Regions from separate parts of the Lysinibacillus sp. UBA5990 genome, predicted to be linked through region 1. Evidence: riboswitches for the same ligand, from Rfam matches in the RefSeq annotation. Region 1 holds a riboswitch; each other region holds the start of a gene.

Region 1 (6,785 bases):
GAAAATAGATTACAACAGATTAAAAGTGCAGGGGAATATAAGCCTACTACAGAGGAGCTAGTTTTTGGCGCACGAGTTGCATGGCGTAATAGCAATAAATGTATTGGACGGCTGTTTTGGCAATCATTACATGTTGTAGATGCACGAGAAGTTTTAGATGAACAGGGCATTTTTCAAAAGTTACTAGAGCATATTGAGTATGCCACAAATCATGGGAAAATTCGTCCAACTATAACAGTGTTTGCAACTGATAGAGTACGGATTTGGAATCATCAGCTAATTCGTTACGCAGGCTACGAGACAGAAGAGGGCATTATTGGGGATGCACATTCTATCACTTTTACAAAAATATGCGAATCGATGGGCTGGAAAGGCGAGTATACGCCGTTTGATGTGTTACCACTCGTCATACAGGTAGACGGCCGTGCTCCCCAGCTATTTACGATTCCTGCTGAGTATATTTTAGAGGTTCCAATACGACATCCTGAATCGGAGGATGTAGAGAAATTAGAGTTAAAATGGTATGCTGTTCCTATTATTTCGAGCATGCGTTTTCAAATGGCTGGCATTGATTTTCAAGCGGCTCCATTTAATGGCTGGTATATGGGAACTGAAATTGGGGCACGCAATTTAGCCGATTATGAGCGCTATAATATGCTGCCAGCTATTGCGGATATATTTAATCTGGATACAACCAAACAAGCTTCTCTTTGGCGTGACCGAGCATTAGTGGAGCTCAATATAGCTGTCCTTCATTCTTTTAAAGAGGATGGTGTGAGCATTGTAGATCATCATACTGCTGCTCAGCAGTTTAAATTATTTGAGGAAGCTGAGGAATTAGCAGGGCGAGAAGTTACGGGTAACTGGACATGGTTAATCCCACCACTTTCCCCTGCGACCACTCATATATTCCATAAGCCTTATATAAATACCTACCATACGCCCAATTATTTTTATCAGAAACCATGTTATTAACTTTAAAGGAGTTGTTCATAAACGAACAGCTCCTAAGTACCTTTTTGGGAGAGAGGAAATTCAAGATGTTGACCCAAAATATTTCGAATATCCCTTGGCAACAATTGACGACACCTTATGGCAGAGGAACAGACATTCCTCGTCTAATTGAACAGAAACAATATCAAGAGCTGACTGAACTAATTGAACATCAAGGAACACTTTGGCAGGTGACGCCATGGGTTGTACTTATTCTTTTAAAAAAGCTCTCAAGTAAAAATGTAGAGGAAGTCTCCTTAGCAGAAATAGAGCTTTATTTAGCTGTGGCACATGCGATAACTGAAAATTATCAAGATTCAACATATAACGTTTCAACGATGCAGGAGCTTTTGGATAAGAGATATTTATGGGTGGAAAATGAAGAGGATGATGAGCTTGAATGGGAGGAAGATACACCTAGAGGCTATGAACCAGAAGCTTTTTTAGGCTATTATTATTTTAGTTTTTTACTCCTTCAAGAGGCAATCCCTGTTTTTACTGCTATTAAGGCACGTACCAAGAGCACAACAGAGGAAATTAAGGAACTGCTAGCCTTACTAAAACATTAAAAAAAGAAATGTTATATAGATAAAGCAGATGGGCTCAGCTTCCCAATCTGCTTAAATTTAATAGACATATTCATCTTTAGAAGCTCGCATGGAACATAAGAAGAGTGTCATAGCTACAACAACAAAGAGCCAACCTGTAATATTCCAACCACCAAATAAATCATGGAGGTATCCGAATAGAATCGGCCCAATGGCAGCGAATAAATAGCCCAATGATTGTGCAAACCCTGATAGATCAGCGGCTTCAAATGCTGTACGCGTACGGAGTGTAAAGAACATCATTGCTAATGCGAATGAAGCTCCACCTGCTAAACCTAGAAGGATCATCCATAATATCCCCAACGTTGTCCATTCCATTACAACGCCGACAAATCCTACTAAATAGAACGATGTAAACATAAAGACAAGTGGTCTTTGTGAAGCCATTTTACCAGCAATAATGGGGACAGCCAATGCCATGGGGACTTGTGAGAATTGCATAATGGAAAACATCCAACCAGCTTTATCAGGAGCCAATCCCTGCGCAATATAAATTTCAGGAATCCAAGCTGCTGTCGTATAAAATAATAAAGATTGTAAGCCCATTGCACCGGTTACTGCCCATGTAACAGGTGATTTCCAAAGGGGTTTACCTGTTTTCTTGGCCATAGTAGCTGGTTCTGGCTTATTCAATTTCAATTGAGGTATCCAAATTAAAATCGTTAATACGACTAATATAAGCGCTACAGCCAATGCTCCTTGCCAACCTAGAGAAGAATTAGCTATTGGATAACTAATACCTGCTCCAAGTCCAGCCGTTAAGTTCATAGACATAGTAAAAAATGCCATTAGTAACCCTACATGGTATGGAAATTTTAATTTTAATAAACCTGGAATCAACACATTTCCAAATGATATGGCTACGCCAATGAGCACTGTGCCAAATACAAGTAACCCTGTTGTACCAAGGGAGCGTAGTACAATTCCTAAGGCCAATAAAATAGTGGATAAAAATAAGGTTAGCTCAAGCCCAAGTTTTCGTGCTACAACTGGTGCGAACGGTGATATAATGGCAAAAGCAAGCAATGGAATAGTTGTCAAAAAACCGGCTAGAACATTGGAAATACCAAGATCGTCACGGATAAAGGATACAATTGGACCCACAACAGTTAGTGGCATTCGTAATGTAGACGCTATAAATATTATTCCAAAAACTAATAATAAGGTTGTTCCCTTCCAGCTAATTTTTCTGCTCGGGTAGCTGGCGGAATGATCATGTAAAGTCAAAATAATTCCCCCTGTTATAACCATTCTAATTGAACTACTATAACACTTTATCACACTATTAAAAATAGTGGAAAATTCACAAAATACAAAACATTAATGGTTATATTGAAATGTCTTAGGTCTTATGTTAGTATAGTAAGCATCATAAATTTAATAATTATATGCCTCATGTTTGTATTGAGGTAGAGGTCGCGATATTTATAAGTAAGCTAATTGAAATGACAAGCATTGAAGAGATTAGCTGAAAGGAAATATTGCCGAAGTGTGAGGGGACTTGAAAACCTCATGCTGGGGCTGTCTCCGAAAGGAACAGAACTGTCACGTTTGTACAACGTGTTGAGCTATCGTTTAGGAAAAACTGAGATTAACTTAGCCATCACATTGTTCATGTGATGGCATTTTTTTGCCTCATAAATAGGAAGGAAGCTATATCGTGAGTGAAATAAAAGTAAATCAGCTCGGCCATAAAGCACCGAAGCTGAAAAAAGAATTAAAAAGCCGTCATATCACAATGATTTCTTTAGGCGGTACAATTGGTACAGGGCTATTTCTAGCCAGTGGTGGCGCCATTGCACAAGCAGGACCGGGAGGCGCATTGCTTGCCTATGCGTTAATCGGTATTATGGTATATTTCTTAATGACAAGTTTAGGTGAAATGGCTGCATATATGCCGTCCTCGGGTTCTTTTAGTACGTATGCGACAAAATTTGTAGATCCAGCTTTAGGCTTTGCACTTGGCTGGAACTATTGGTATAACTGGGCAATTACGATTGCAGCAGAAATTGCGGCAGTGTCATTAATTATGAAATATTGGTTCCCAGATAGCTCATCAGCACTTTGGACAGTATTATTTATTGTAATTGTACTGACATTTAATTTATTGTCTGTAAAGAGCTATGGTGAAAGTGAATATTGGTTTGCGATGATTAAAGTGGCTACGGTCATTGTATTTATTATTATTAGCATATTAATGATTTTTGGTATTTTAGGTGGACAGGCACCTGTAGGTTTTACAAATTTCTTTATTAGTGATGGACCATTCCATGGTGGCTTCCTTGCTACATTTGGTATTTTCCTTGCAGCAGGATTTTCATTCCAAGGAACAGAGTTACTGGGGGTTACAGCAGGGGAAACAGATGATCCAGGAAAAAATATACCGAAGGCAGTAAAATCGGTGTTTTGGCGTATTATTTTATTTTATATTTTAGCTATTGCTGCTATAGGGATGTTGATTCCATTCACAGATGAGCGCTTATTATCGGAGGATATCGCTGTATCTCCATTTACGCTGGTGTTTGATCGTTTAGGCATTGCTTTTGCTGCTTCCTTAATGAATGCCATTATTTTAACGGCTATGCTATCAGCAGGAAATTCTGGACTGTATGCATCTTCACGTATGCTATGGCAATTAGCAGTGGATGGTCATGCTCCTAAATTTTTTGCAAAGTTAAGTCGTCGAGGTATTCCGATTTATGCATTGATCGCAACGTTAGCTGTAGGCTGTGTAGCGTTTTTAGCGTCATTCTTTGGTGATGGGGTTGTTTATATTTGGCTTTTAAATGCCTCGGGGATGTCAGGGTTTATTGCTTGGCTAGGTATTGCATTTAGTCATTATCGTTTCCGTCGTGCTTTCGAGGCGCAGGGTTTAGATCCAAAGCTATTACCGTATAAAGCAAAGCTATACCCATTCGGTCCACTATTCGCCTTTACTATTTGTATGATTGTCGTAATTGGACAGAATTACACAGCATTTATCGGGGGTACAATCGATTGGTATGGTATCCTTGTTTCCTATATTGGTATTCCATTGTTCCTGTTGCTATGGCTGGGGTACAAAATTAAACATAAAACAAAAATGCTTCCTCTTAAAGATTGTGATTTAAAAGTGGAAAATTAAACAGAAAAGCTGTTCTATAAACCATTGTGTGATGGTTGATGGGACAGCTTTTTTTATATAGAGACCTTTAAAATTAATACTAAATTAACATCATATATATGGTAATATACTATAGATATGGAAGTGTGATTTTTGACTTTCTAGTAGAGAGAGGTGCATGTAAATGCAAAAACATATTTTACTAGTGGAAGATGATGAGGCTATTCGCGAAATGGTAGCGAATTTTTTAATATTGGAAGGTTTCGATGTCACCACTGCAAATAATGGAGAAGAGGCATTACAATATTGTTTACATCAAACTTTTGATTTAGTCATCCTAGATATTATGATTCCTAAGCTTAATGGATTGGAAGTTTTAAAAGTAATCCGAGAACAGGCAGCACTTCCGATCATCATTATGTCCGCAAAGGATAGTGATGTAGATAAAGCGCTTGGGTTGGGATTAGGGGCAGACGATTATATTGCTAAGCCATTTTCTATGCTGGAATTCTCAGCTCGCGTAAAGGCCGTTATTAGAAGAGCTACGAAATACGCTGGACAAATAGATCACAAACAAGATGTAATAGTTATAGGCCATTTAAAGATAGATATTGTTAATTTCTCAATAAATAAAAATGGACAAGAAGTGAAGCTAACATCAAAGGAATTTGCCATCTTAAAGCTATTTGTAACAAACCGTAACCGAGTTTTTACGAAAGAGCAAATTTATCAGCTAATATGGCAAGAAGCATATTATGGTGATGAAAATATTATTAATGTACATATTCGAAGGCTACGCGAAAAAATTGAAGATGATCCATCCAACCCCCAGTATATTAAGACGCTGTGGGGAATTGGCTATAAGTTTGAAGGATAACAGATATGATAATCATTCTATTAATCATAATTGTGGTGCTTATAGGAATAGTTATTTTTCAATGGAAAGCAAAAAAAGAACAAAATCAGACGATCCAATATATGAATGAAAAACTCCAAGCCATTGTTCAAGAAAAAAGTAACGAAAAGATTTTGGTAACTACGAGCAATTCACAAATTCAACAGCTACTTATTTCGATAAACGCTTGGCTGGACCATCACCAAAAAGTTCAGGCGACCCATCGCAAAATGGAAGATTCTATGAAAAAAATGCTGGCCAATATTTCACATGATTTAAAAACGCCCTTAACGGTTGTGTTAGGCTATATTGAAATGCTTCAGCTTCAAGGTTCAGCTAGTGAAGAGGAGCGTCAAAGACTATTAGCGGGTGTACATGCTAAAACATTAGAAGTATTAAAAATTATTCATACATTTTTCGATCTTGCCAAATTAGAGGCAGGGGATACAGATTATCCAATTACTAAAATCAATGTCTGTGAAATTAGCCGTAAAAATATATTATCATTTTACGATATGGTCACGTCCATGGGACTAAATATTACTATTACAATCCCTGAAACACCTATGTATGCCCTTGGTAATGAAGAAGCGTTAGATAGGGTTCTCAACAATCTTTTATCCAATGCTCTTGCCTATGGAGCGGATGGTAATGTAATTGGTTTAACTGTAAGAAATGATGAAACAAATATTTTTATAGACGTATGGGATTGTGGTAAAGGAATCGATGAATACCATATTGATAGTGTTTTTGAGAGAATGTATACGCTAGAGGACTCTCGCAATAAATCCTTCCAGGGGAGTGGCCTAGGTTTAACGATTACAAAGCGATTAGTGGAAATGATGGACGGTTCCATCCAATTATCAAGTATTCCCTATAAAAAGACCATTTTTACCATTGCATTAAAACGAATGATGTATTGAAATCACAGCTTGTAGAGCTTTTATTGTGCTTTACAGGCTTTTCTTATGCTCTTAAGGAATTTGTAAGAATCCAGTAATAAATTAGAGAGTTTCATTTTTTATAATGACAATAGCCACATTTGAGGGAGAGATTGACATGACATATATTGTGAAAACAAACCAGCTTACGAAAGTGTACGAAGGAAAAGAAGTGGTTTCTGCTGTCAATATGAACGTGAAGAAGGGAGAGATTTATGGCTTTTTAGGCCCTAATGGAGCGGGTA
Region 2 (6,785 bases), on a different contig from region 1:
TAAATAATGAACGACTTATTCCTAGGTATTCTAGGTAATATCATTGAGAAAATTTGCGATTCGCAGTAAAATTTATGTAAGGTTTCATTTTTCATTGAAACTTTATGTCGATTATTTCGTATAAGAAGATAGACATATTGAAATGCAAGGAGGAAGAAACAATGCTTAGTGTTGGACAGTTTTTTTCTAGACATACTGCTAGCTTCGTTATTTCGCTAACAACTGTTTCTATCGCAGCAATAGCAGCAAATCCTGGATTCTTCCTTGGTGGTTTACTGTTTGCTGGTTCATATGCGACGAGTACAGCGTTGCTGAAACATAGACAAAAAAAGAAAGTCATGCAAATAGCAGGTATCACAAAAGAAGAATTCAAACACATTGAAACACAATTATCAACCGCTAATAAGCAAATTCAAACATTAAGTCAAAACTATTTACGTGTACGTTCTGTATCGGCTTTTAAACAATTACTAGAGATGACGCGTATTTCAAAAAATATCGTCAAAATTGTAAAGACGGATCCACGTAAATTTTATAATGTTGAACCCTTTTTCTATGCACATTTACCTTCAGCAGTGGAATTAACGGATAAGTATACAATGCTTTCTAGGCAGCCAGTGAAGGACAAAGAAATTCAGTTGACGTTATCAAAAACGCGTGAAACACTTACGGATTTAAATGATACGATTCAAATTGATTTAAAGGATGCGCTAGCTAATGATATTGACCACCTACAAATGGAGATTGAATTCGCAAATCGTTCTAATCTTAGACGTAGAGAACAATTGGACTGGCGAGGCGATGATAAATGACGGCAAATGAACATGCTTTCGAATTAAATACCATTCCAGGTCTTTCTCCATTAGTACAATCTTATTTAGAAACAACTCCACAAAATGAGGCGATGGCGACGTACGAAACGCTATCGCCTCTTGCGCAAAGTCGAGCCTTACTTTATGCTAGCCAAATTGATTTAACTGATTTTGAATCTTTGCTGTCCTTAGGGCAAGATTCACAGCGTTCCCTATCCCAGTTTGCAGATCGGATGTTAGCGCAGGTGAAGCAAAAAGACGTGACCAAAATCGGTCAAATGCTGGATTCCTTAATGCATACTTTAGATCGTGTAGACCCGACAGCTTTAGAACCGAAAAAGCAAACCTTTTTCAATAAAATATTTGGTAGTAAAACAGAGCCTACTGTGAAACAAACGCTAACAGAATTTGAGCGTATTAGTATTCAGGTGGAACGTATTGGGGTCCAATTGGAACGTGCCCAGCTCCAACTAATTCGTGATGTAGAAAATTTAGAAGCACTTTATACACATAATCGAGGGTTTTTCGAGGAATTAGCTACTGCGATTGCAGCTGGTCAAATGAAAAAACAGCAAGCCATTGAAGTGGAGCTTCCTACAAAAATAACAAGTGTCCAAGCAAATAAACAGCCGCTTGCCATACAACAGCTAAATGATTTCGCGGCACAAATTGAGAGGCTAGATCAACGCATTTATGATTTACAGGTTTCTCAACAAGTAGCCCTTCAAACGGCACCACAAATTCGTATGATACAGCAAGCGAATCAAACATTAGCTGAAAAAATTGAATTTTCCATTGTAACACTAATTCCTTTATGGAAAAATCAATTGGCGATGATGCTTTCCATGCATATGGATCATCACTATGCACAGCTGGAGGAAAGATTATCACAGACACAGGATCGTTTTGCAAGGCCTTCATTTGAACAGCAAGTATCGAAATTCAAGGAAACACAACATGAGCTACAAACAGCTATAAAAGATGTCTTCGCCTTACATACGGCGACTGAACAAGAAAAACAACAGTTGCAAGATGCGACGGATATAAAAGGCTATCAGAGGGACTAATGAAAAAAGGGTGGCTCAGCAAATTGCCTGAACCACCCTGTCTTCTTTTTATGCAAAATAATCTTTATAGTAGCCACCGACGTTGCCAGTGTTATCGATGATAAAAATGAACTCTTCTGTTTCATTTTTCACTTCATAGTCTTTTCCTACTGTTAAAACGTTCGATACTAAGTATTTTGATGCATTGGTATGTTTGCAAGTCACTGTTCGTAATGTTGGCGCATCTTTCCATTTTAAATGTAACATATTTTCTCTACCTCTCTTTACTAGCATAAAGCTAATGTCTAATGCTTATTTTATAATATTTTTAGGCTTTTGTGGAGAAAAAAGAAATACAATCCCTAATCTAACCAAAAATAATTTTACATTTGAGGTGTTATAATGAGCTTTGGCGGAGTACCGCAATGGTTTTTTATTATTGCAATAGCATTTGTAATCTGCTTTGTCCTTTATGCAGAGTGGAATTCTAGAAAGTAAGTGAGTCCTTAAATTAGGACTCACTTTTTCATTTGTTGCTATTACTTTAATGTTCGTTTTAAAAACTCTTTCGTACGATCATGTTGCGGGTTTATTAATACTTGTGATGGTGGGCCCTCTTCAACAATTACACCTTTATCCATAAAGACTACGCGATCTGCTACCTCTTTGGCAAATTCCATCTCATGCGTCACAATTAGCATCGTATTGCCTGCATCGGCCAATTGACGCATGACTTTGAGTACCTCTCCTACCATCTCCGGGTCTAGTGCTGATGTAGGTTCATCAAAAAGCATCACTTTTGGATTCATGGATAATGCTCGGGCAATGGCTACGCGTTGTTTTTGCCCCCCTGAAAGTTGTCGAGGCTTTGCGTTTACATATTGATCCATACCAACGATTTTTAAATATTTAAGCGCCGTTTCCTCAGCTTCCTTCTTCGAGCGTTTTAAAACTTTTATTTGACCCACTGTACAATTATTTAAAACATTATGGTTGTTAAATAAATTGAATTGCTGGAATACCATTCCTAGATGTGTTCGATATTCTTGGATATTGTGTTTTTCGTCTAGGATGTCTTCCCCTTGATAAATAATTTGCCCACCACTTGGTATTTCTAATAAATTAATGCAACGAAGTAAAGTGGATTTACCTGAACCAGAGGAGCCAATTAAACATACGACTTCCCCTTTTTCCACTTGAAAATTAACATCCTTTAACACTTGGTTACGTCCAAATGATTTACTTAAATGCTCAATTTTAATGACTGCCATTTGTGCGCCCCCTATATTGCTTCTTTTTGTTCTTTTTGATAGGCATCTGGTCCATCTAAACGTTTTTCAACATATAGCAGGATACGTGATGCAGTAAATGTCATGATGAAATAAAGAATACAAGCTACAAAGAATGATTCAAAATAACGGAAGTTGTTACCGGAGATAGATTTTGTTTGGAAGAATAATTCAGTTACTCCGATAACGTTTAATACGGCTGTATCTTTAATATTCATAATTAATTGGTTGCCTGTCGCAGGTAGTACGTTACGCGCTACTTGTGGTAAAACTACGTGAAGCATGATCTGGAAGTGATTCATACCGATAGCTGATGCTGCCTCATATTGACCATTATCAATCGACACAATACCACCGCGAACAATTTCTGCCATATAGGCACCTGTATTAAGCGAAACAACTAAAATCCCCGCTGTAATAAAGTGCATGTCTATGCCAAATGCAATATCTAATCCATAGTAGACAACCATTGCCTGTACAATCATTGGTGTACCACGGAAAAATTCAACATAGCATGTGAGTATAAAATTAATAAGCTTTAAGCTATAAAATTTCACACCTTTTTTACGAACTGGAATCGTATGCATAATTCCGATGAAAAATCCGATAAATGCACCAATAATTGTACTTATAGTTGAAATCAGTAACGTATAATACGCACCTCGTAAAAACATTTGCCAGTTGTTTTCAATAATTGAAAGTATCCATTCAAGACTCATGATGTTCCTCCTAACAATTTCATGTTGCTTGCTATCTTTTCGTGCCTTAGCTCTTTTTACTAGTCTATGTTTTATTTCGCTAGGACATTATCATTATGTAGAGAGGTTCTCATTTTAATAATGATGAAATGATAGTGCACGGACTAGCCACTAGTCCGTGCCATTTTTTATTGTGCTGCTGGTTGCTGAGAGATAGCTTCTTCCATTATCGCTTGACGATCATCTTCAGAAATACCTTTTAGGATTTCATTGATTTTATCAAGATTCGCATCGTCTTTACGTAAGCCTACAGCAATTGACGTATTTGAAAGATCTGTATCGAAGCCCTCTTCGAATGCTACGTATGTGAATTTATCGTTGGCAGCAGCTGCGGAAATACCTTCTGGACGTTCTGCAACATAGCCATCAATTTTACCTGCCTCTAAAGCTACACGCATAGCTGGGAAGCTTTCCATTGCTGTTTGTTTATTGACACCTTTAATTTGGTCAATCACATTGTAGTTGGATGTATTAAGTTGTGATGTAATTTTTGCGCCAGAGAAATCTTGAATCGATTTAACGCCTTCATATTTACTGCCTTTTTTAATAACCATGACAAAATCAGAAGTATAGTAGTTTTCAGTAAAATCAATTGTTTTCTTACGTTCTTCTGTTGGCGACATTCCCGCGATGATCGCATCAATTTTATTAGATTGTAGCGCTGGTACTAAGCCGTCCCATTCCAATTTAACGATCACTAATTTCTTACCTAAACCTTCAGCAATTTTTTTCGCCATTTGTACATCATAGCCGCCTGCATACTCTGCGTTATCTGCAATTTTCACTGCACCATTTGCATCATTTTGCTGTGTCCAGTTGAATGGTGGGTAGCCAGCCTCCATTCCAATTCGGAATTCACCGCCGCTTTCTTCTTTATCTGCGCCAGCATCACCTGAACTGCCCTCTTTTTTGTCACTAGTGCCACATGCAGCTAGCACAATTGCCGTCATGATAGAAATCATTACTAACAACCATTTTCTTTTCATGAAAAACTCCCCTTTTCTGTAAAAAAATAAGACAACTGTACGAAAAAAGACCTAAGTTTTGTGAACTTAGGTCTTACCTTTTATGACAGTTGCCCAAATCCTCACTATTATTCCATGTTTCCGAGATAGCACAACCTAGTAAACCTGGAATTGAATTTACTAGGACAGTCCTGCACTTATTCACTGCAGACCCAGCATAAAAGTACGAGCTCCTTTTATACTTCGGCGATATTTCCTTCTTCATTGCGTCTTTGTTTGCTTGTACTCAACAATGAACTAATAAATACCGCGCCTCTACCTCACTGTTATATGTTAGTGAGGTTTGTTTATTTAATTGATATTTAGATACTACTATAAAACTAGTATGTACGTCAAGAGAGTTTTATCATTTTTCTGACTAATGACAATATTAGGGTATTATGCTTGGCCTATCCATTAATAATCTATGTATTTTTGTCAATATATCCGCTGATAAAAAGCAAAATTTTACTATCAATTATTTTTATACTAAGTAGATAGGTTCGGATTTTCAAAATCACTAAAGACTTTAGTGATACAGAAAACCAAGAAAAAAACCCTGTAAAACAAAGTTTACAGGGTTTAAAGGAATTATGAATTTAATAATAAATCTTCAGGATTTTCGATTAATTCTTTAACTGTTTTTAAGAATCCTACAGAATCTTTTCCATCAATAATACGGTGATCGTAAGAAAGTGCTACATACATCATTGGACGGATTTGAACTTCACCATTTACCGCAACTGGGCGGTTAACAATTGAGTGCATACCTAAAATACCAGCTTGAGTACCGTTCATAATTGGTGTTGACATTAATGAACCGAATACACCACCGTTTGTGATTGTGAATGATCCACCAGCCATGTCATTTAATCCTAGTTTTTTCTCACGAGCTTTAGTCGCTAAGCTAGCGATATCTTTTTCGATTTCTGCGAAGTTTTTGCTGTTTGCATCGCGTACAACTGGTACTACTAAACCTTCTTCAGTTGATACTGCAATACCGATATCAAAGAAGTTATTTAAATGTAATTCATCGCCAACGATTTGAGCGTTTACATATGGGTATTTTTTCAGTGCTGCAACAACAGCTTTTGTGAAGAATGACATGAAACCAAGTTTGATGTCGTTTGCTTTAACAAACTCTTCTTGTTTACGTTTACGAAGTGCCATGATGTTTGTCATGTCAATTTCGTTGAATGTTGTTAACATTGCTGTTGATTGTTTAACTTCTAATAAACGTTTTGCAATTGTTTGACGACGACGGCTCATTTTTTCAATTGTTACTCGGTCAGAATTAGCTGCTGGTGTGAATACAACTGGGCCACCTGTAGTTGCTACTGGTGTAGGTGCTGCTACTGCTGGTGCTGTACCATGTGCTGATACATCTTGTACACGAACACGGCCTTGTGGATCTACTGGAGATACCGCTGCAAGATCGATGCCTTTTTCACGTGCAAGTCGACGTGCCGCTGGAGATGCGATCACACGCTCACCAGAAGTTTCTTCTACTACAGGAGCTGCTGCAACTGGTGCTGTAGGAGCCGCTTGTGGCGCTGCTGGAGCTGGAGCTGCTTCAGCTGGTGCCGCCGCTGCTGGTGCAGCTGCTGCGCCTTCGCCTGCTTCTACGATAGCAATAACTTGACCAACTAGTACAGTATCGCCTTCTTCAGCTAAAATTTGTGTTAATACACCTGCTTCTTCAGAAATGATTTCAGCGTTTACTTTATCTGTTTCAAGTTCAACGATGAATTCACCTTTTTCAACGCGATCGCCCACTTTTTTAACCCACTGTGCGATACTACCTTCTGTAATCGATTCTGCTAATTCAGGGACTTTAATTTCAGCCACTTTCATTTCCTCCTTTGATTAACGTGCA
Region 3 (6,785 bases), on a different contig from region 1:
CATTATTTTATTATTTGTTATGCAAGGTCTTGCAGAAATGGCAGTCCGCAATAAAGAGGCAAGAACGTTTAGAGATTTAGTTGAATCCGTGTTAGGTAAATATCCAGCTTATTTTTTAGATTGGATTTATTGGAAGATGTGGGTATTAAATATTGCTGCAGAATCTGTAGTGGCTGCTATTTTTATTCAATATTGGTTACCAGAATACCCAATTTGGATATTGGCGTTATCTGTCTCGGTACTAGTGACAGCTATTAATCTGTTATCTGTGAAGATTTTTGCTGAAACAGAATATTGGCTAGCATTGATTAAAATTACAGTTATTATTGTATTTATTATTGCAGGCCTAATTTTATTGCTTGTCTCATTTGGGCATCATAGTGCTGTTGGTTTTTCTAACTTAACTTCGCACGGTGGTTTTTTCCCAAATGGATCAATGGGATTAATTGCAGCTATGCTTGTGGTGATCTATTCCTATGGTGGGACTGAAATCATTGGGATTACATTAGCTGAAACAAAAAATCCTGAAAAGGTAGTACCAAAAGCTGTGCGCAGTACATTAATCCGTATTGTTACTTTCTATTTACTGCCATTCTTTATTATCGTTAGTTTGATTCCTTGGAATGAAGTGAATGGAGTACCAGAAAGTCCATTTGTAATGGTATTTAAAATGATTGGAATTCCTGGTGCGGATCATATTATGAATGCTGTAGTTTTACTTGCCATTATTTCTTCGATGAATTCGGGCCTTTATGGTTCATCACGTGTACTTTATACGCAAGCGGTAGACGGTCGTGTCCCTAAAATCTTTGCTCAATTATCCAAAAGAAATGTTCCCGTATATGCGATTTTGATGTGTACATTAGCATTGTATTTAGGTGTCATCCTTTCGTTATATGCTGGAAGCAAGACGTTTGACTTTCTAATGGGGTCACTTGGATATACGGTATTATTTATATGGTTAATTATTGCAATAGCCCATCTAAAGTCAAGAAAAAAACAGTCAGCCAACTCAAGTGTGTATGAAGTGAAATGGTATCCTTATACTACTTGGATAGCAATCATAGCGTTGAGTACGATCTTAATTGGGATTATTTTTACCACTTCAATAATCGTGACGAGTATTACATTAGCAATCTATATTTTCATTACGTTAACTTATTTATGGAAAGGCCGTCATCAATAAATCGATAGCGTTTAATATTTCGACATGGATTTTCATAAAAAATACATTACAGGCAGATTGTTCGCTCAAGTGAATTTATCCATGCTATACTACAATCATAGTAAGTTTAAGGAGGATTTCAAATGGCAATTGTACATGCAACAGATGCTACGTTCCAAAGCGATATTAAAGAAGGTTTAGTATTAGTGGACTTTTGGGCTGCTTGGTGCGGACCTTGTAAAATGATTGGGCCAGTTCTTGAAGAAATGGACGCTGCAGGTAGTGCGGCTAAAATTGTAAAAGTTGACGTAGATAATAACCAAGGTACTGCTGCTGAGTACCAAATCATGTCAATCCCATCATTATTATTATTTAAAGATGGAGAATTAGTTGACAAAACTGTAGGCTTCCAACCGAAAGAAGCTTTAGAAGCATTTATCGCAAAACATGCGTAATGAATGAAGTTCACAAAAAGCCGGACCATCAATTGATGTGTTCGGCTTTTTTTCGTTATATAATAAAGAAAGAAAAAATGATTCATTGAGGGGAATCTTACGTAGGGGGCAGGTAGGTAATGAACGATTTAATCAAGCGTAAACTGGATATTCTACCAGACCAGCCTGGCTGCTATTTGATGAAGGATCGACAGGGGACAATTATATATGTCGGTAAAGCGAAGGTACTGAAAAATCGTGTTCGTTCTTACTTTACAGGAACACATGAAGGTAAAACGCAAAGACTTGTAAGCGAAATAGAAGATTTTGAGTATATCGTGACATCATCAAATATTGAAGCACTCATTTTAGAGCTGAATCTCATCAAACTGCATGATCCAAAATATAATGTCATGTTAACAGATGATAAGACGTATCCATATTTAAAAATTACGAATGAAAAACATCCTCGTCTAATTACGACACGTAAAGTAAAAAAGGATAAGGCTAAATATTTTGGACCGTATCCCAATGCCTATGCGGCAAGTGAAACAAAGAAGCTGTTGGACCGTTTATATCCATTAAGAAAATGTGTGCAACTACCTTCAAAAGTTTGTTTGTATTATCATATGGGTCAATGTATAGCACCTTGTGTGAAAGAAATTGAGGGTCATGTTTACCAGGAAATGATTGAGGATATGACGAAGTTTCTTAACGGCGGTGTGGAAGCAGTCAAAAAAGAGCTTGAAGTAAAAATGCTTGCGGCTGCCGAAAACTTAGAGTTTGAACGAGCTAAGGAGTTTCGTGATCAAATTGCCCATATCGATACGGTTATGCAGAAGCAAAAAATAGTATCAAGTGACACTACTAACCGCGATGTCTTTGGCTATGCTGTGGAAAAAGGGTGGATGTGTGTTCAGGTTTTCTTCGTTCGGCAGGGTAAGCTGATTGAGCGGGATGTTTCTATTTTCCCGATCTATCAAGATGCAGAGGAAGAGTTCCTAACATTTGTGGGACGATTTTATGAAAAACCAGAACATATTAAGCCAAAAGAAGTTTTTATTCCGCAAGCAATTGATGGTGCCATTTTAACGGAATTATTAGGTATCAAAGTTCTTACGCCAAAAAGAGGTCAAAAAAAGGAGTTGGTAGATTTAGCGACGAAAAATGCTGAAATTGCAGTGTCCGCTAAATTCCAGCTTATCGAACGACAGGAAGAACGTACTATTGGTGCATGCGAGGCACTTGGTGATGCCATGGGCATAACGACACCATTACGAATTGAAGCTTTTGATAATAGTCATATGCATGGAACAGACGCCGTATCTGCAATGGTTGTTTTCATTGATGGGAAACCCGCCAAAAAGGAATATCGCAAATATAAAACCCGTACAGCAGCCAAGCATGATGATTATGGTGCTATGCAAGAGGTAATTCGTCGACGCTATATTCGTGTTTTGAAGGAAGGTCTTCCATTACCAGATTTAGTGCTAATTGATGGTGGTAAAGGTCAAATGGAAGTTGCCCGTGAAGTATTAGAGGATGAACTAGGACTAGTTATACCTATTGCTGGTTTAGCAAAGGATGACAAGCATAATACATCCCAGCTATTGTTTGGTGATCCACCCGAGGTCATTGCTTTAAAACGCACAAGTGACGGTTTTTATTTATTACAACGAATACAAGATGAAGTCCATCGTTTTGCGATTACCTTCTTGCGCCAACAGCATGAAAAGCATGCTATCCAATCTGTGTTGGACCAAATTGAAGGTGTCGGTCCAAAACGAAAGCAGCAGTTACTGAAACACTTTGGTTCCGTGAAGAAAATACGTGAGGCTAGTGAGCTTGCTTTACAGGAAGCAGGGATGCCAGCTAATTTAGCAAATCAGATTTATGCCTATTTTCAGCAGGAGTCATTGTCAAAGGAATAGACATATGCTAAGGTTGTAAATAACATTGTGATCCAATGTTAACAGCCCACTTGTTAGATGAGGGCGGAAAAATTTAATATAATCACTTTTAAGGTGATGATAGAGGTGCAAGATTCAAAAGTAGCGCAAAAGAGGATGAACAAATCCTAAGACATTGCGTGAAAGGGGAGCTTGCCGAAGTACAGCATTGTTGTTTCCGCTGTTGTACTGGTTTTGCATTTAAAAAATGTAAGACTGTCGATTCTAAACGTTTCGGAGAGCTATCACACATGCGCAAGTTTTGTTATTGTACATGTTATAGGCAGCTTTCACGTTTTGTGAAGGCTGCCTTTTTAGTTTTCTAGAGGCAGTTTTACACCTTATTTTAGGTGAATTACATGACTGGGAAGGAGAGCAAAAGAAATGTCTAGAATAGTGATGAAATTTGGAGGGGCTGCTTTAGCATCGCCCGAACAAATTCAAGAGGCTGCTCGAAAAGCAATTGCTGAAAGAGATAGAGGTTTCGATGTGGTAGTAGTAGTTGGTGCGATGAGACAAACGATACAGGATGTGAAAATGAGCGTACTTCATTTCACGGATGATGTGTCAAAACGTGAATTAGATGCAGCTGTATCTTCATGCTCTCAGTTATCCAGCTCCGTGTTTGCCATTGCAATACAAGAAGCTGGCTATAATGCGGTGTCACTAACAGGCTGGCAGGCTGGCATTTACACGGATCATATGCATAGTCATGCAAGGATCAATCATATCGATGTTAGCCGTATCGATGAGCATTTGCTGCAAGGACAAATCGTCGTTATTGCTGGAGATCAAGGCATTGACAATGACCAAAATATAACAACGCTTGGGAAAGGTGGAACGGAAACGACAGCCGTTGCACTTGCTGTTGCATTAGATGCTGAGCGGACAGACATTTACACGAATGTTGATGGTGTGTATACAGCAGATCCACGCTTTGTTGTAAAGGCACAAAAACTACAGGAAATTTCCTATGATGAAATGTTAGAGATAGCACATTTAGGATCACACATCATTCATCCACGTGCAGTGGAGTTAGCTAAAAAGTTCCAAATGCCAGTGATCATACGCTCTAGTTTAGTGGAGTCAGTAGGTACTTTATTGAAGGAGGAAGTAGAGATGGAGAAAAATTTAGTAGTGCGTGGTGTTGCCTTTGAATCAGATGTTATTCGTTTAACAATTGGGTATGATGCTTATTCACATGCTTCATTAGCGGATATATTTTCAACTCTTGCTGAAAATCGCATCAACGTGGATATCATTGTTCAAGCAATCATTGATGGATTAAAACCAACTGTGTCCTTTTCGATTTTGAAAGAAGAATTTGCAGAAGCTTTACGTGTTTTAGAGGATAGTAAAGTATCACTTGGCTTTAGCTTTGCTGATTTCGAAATTGGATTAGCGAAAGTTTCAATAGTTGGCTCCGGTATGGTCTCGAATCCAGGTGTCGCTGCTCGCATGTTCGATCGTTTACGTCGTGAAAATATCCCTGTGAAGATGGTGAGCACCTCAGAAATTAAAGTGTCTGTTGTAGTACCGCAGGATGAAATGATTCGTGCAGCAAATGCACTGCATGATGAATTTAATTTAGAGCAGGCTCTTTACATATAATAATAGAAGAAACAGCATTTTCTGTAATTGTCCGAAATAAAAGGAAGGATTGTCATCCCGTTTATTGAATGGGGAGACAATCCTTTTTTGTTACTCTGTTGGAATTGTATGCATAATTCGTTCCTTCACGTCCCATTTGACTGTAAACATAACGTAATTTTGCTTTTCACGTTTTTCATCATAGCATTCTGTCAAATAGCCTTTAGCTAGCTGAATCTGTTCAGCAATAAATCCTGCCTCAAGTCTGAAGCTACGTTGTTTGATTTGCAATATTTCAGGGTCGTTTGTCAACTGGAAAATACGTCCGTCCTTTGATTCTTTCATTAGCTCTAATGTACCCCAGCAGGCATCTGCGAAAAATGCGATTAGTTCGTCTTGACTTTTACATGGAAACTTACGCGCAAGCTCTTTCCCTGCCCAATAAAGGACATCATCCTCATGTTTACCGAGTACAGAAGATAGAATATGATCGCGAATGATCTCATAACCAAAGGATGAGATTGTAGGAGATGGAGTGTTTAACATTGTTATCCTTCTTTCTTAGAATTTTCTTATAATTTAACGTTAATAAAGTAATGGTAGATTTTTCGAGAAAAAACGACGCATTATGCACTAGATTAGTTCTTTAATAAGCTCTATGAAAAACTCCGAGTTGCCTTGACGCTCGTAGCTCTTGAGAGTACAATAAACATGTCATAATATTGTACCATGATGAAATACACAGTCAATGAAGTATCATTTACAAAATGATGACTTCTTTTGTTGTGCTATTTTAAGTACTAAGGGGGGTAACAGTCTTGTCGAAAGATCGAGAGTTTTTATGGCGTCGCTTACATTCTCTACTTGGGATCATTCCAGTAGGTCTGTTTTTAACGATGCACCTGTTCATTAACTTTACAGCAACAGGCGGGGCAGATAGTTATAACGATGCTACCGCAGTAATGGAAAAGATTCCATTCCTTATCCTAGTTGAATGGATTGTCATCTATATTCCATTGATGTTCCATGCATTTTATGGAGTGTTCATTGCATTCACTGCTTCACCAAACACAGGACGTTTCAGCACATACCGTAACTGGATGTTCTCATTACAACGTTTCACTGGTGTATTCCTAGTGATTTTCATTGCATGGCATATTTTCCAAACTCGTATTCAAAAAGCACTTGGCACACACGTTGATTACGACATGATGGCGAATATTGTTGCTAATCCATTCATGCTTGGATTCTACATTGTTGGTATTTTATCAGCAACTTTCCACTTATCTAACGGTTTATGGGCATTCCTAGTAAGCTGGGGTATTGTACAATCTCCTCAGTCTCAAAAGATTGCTACTTACGTAACAAACATTATTTTCGTAATTCTAAGTGTAGTTGGTGTGGCTGCTATTTTAGCTTTCGTATAATTCAATAGAGCTACGATAGAGCACATGCAATCATTGCAATTTTTTAAGAGGAGTGAGAAATAATCATGGCGAAAAGCAAAGTAATTGTTGTCGGCGGTGGTCTTGCCGGTCTGATGGCAACGATTAAAGCAGCTGAAGTTGGTACTGAAGTTGATTTATTCTCATTAGTTCCTGTAAAACGCTCACACTCTGTTTGTGCGCAGGGCGGAATTAATGGTGC

The links. A riboswitch is a leader RNA that binds a small molecule or an ion and turns the genes downstream of it on or off. The one in region 1 is predicted to bind lysine.
Region 2: it holds a riboswitch for lysine, as region 1 does, so the genes downstream of both, B3D94_RS18770 (transporter substrate-binding domain-containing protein) here and B3D94_RS06725 (amino acid permease) in region 1, are expected to answer to the same signal.
Region 3: it holds a riboswitch for lysine, as region 1 does, so the genes downstream of both, B3D94_RS08560 (aspartate kinase) here and B3D94_RS06725 (amino acid permease) in region 1, are expected to answer to the same signal.

What each region holds. Positions count from the first base shown of each region.
Region 1 covers NZ_DJAY01000010.1:1,924-8,708, forward strand. The annotation lists gene B3D94_RS06710 (nitric oxide synthase oxygenase) at 1-975, shown strand, start outside; gene B3D94_RS06715 (hypothetical protein) at 1,041-1,562, shown strand; gene B3D94_RS06720 (CynX/NimT family MFS transporter) at 1,620-2,852, opposite strand; lysine riboswitch at 3,004-3,180, shown strand; gene B3D94_RS06725 (amino acid permease) at 3,262-4,725, shown strand; gene B3D94_RS06730 (response regulator transcription factor) at 4,889-5,581, shown strand; gene B3D94_RS06735 (sensor histidine kinase) at 5,587-6,522, shown strand; gene B3D94_RS06740 (ABC transporter ATP-binding protein) at 6,659-6,785, shown strand, end outside.
Region 2 covers NZ_DJAY01000015.1:1,234,154-1,240,938, reverse strand. The annotation lists gene B3D94_RS18795 (5-bromo-4-chloroindolyl phosphate hydrolysis family protein) at 162-812, shown strand; gene B3D94_RS18790 (toxic anion resistance protein) at 809-1,879, shown strand; gene B3D94_RS18785 (DUF6501 family protein) at 1,928-2,125, opposite strand; gene B3D94_RS18780 (amino acid ABC transporter ATP-binding protein) at 2,398-3,129, opposite strand; gene B3D94_RS18775 (amino acid ABC transporter permease) at 3,141-3,866, opposite strand; gene B3D94_RS18770 (transporter substrate-binding domain-containing protein) at 4,034-4,891, opposite strand; lysine riboswitch at 5,010-5,196, opposite strand; gene odhB (2-oxoglutarate dehydrogenase complex dihydrolipoyllysine-residue succinyltransferase) at 5,501-6,757, opposite strand.
Region 3 covers NZ_DJAY01000011.1:225,053-231,837, forward strand. The annotation lists gene B3D94_RS08545 (amino acid permease) at 1-1,186, shown strand, start outside; gene trxA (thioredoxin) at 1,309-1,620, shown strand; gene uvrC (excinuclease ABC subunit UvrC) at 1,740-3,530, shown strand; lysine riboswitch at 3,623-3,801, shown strand; gene B3D94_RS08560 (aspartate kinase) at 3,933-5,159, shown strand; gene B3D94_RS08565 (YslB family protein) at 5,250-5,684, opposite strand; gene B3D94_RS08570 (succinate dehydrogenase cytochrome b558 subunit) at 5,957-6,565, shown strand; gene sdhA (succinate dehydrogenase flavoprotein subunit) at 6,631-6,785, shown strand, end outside.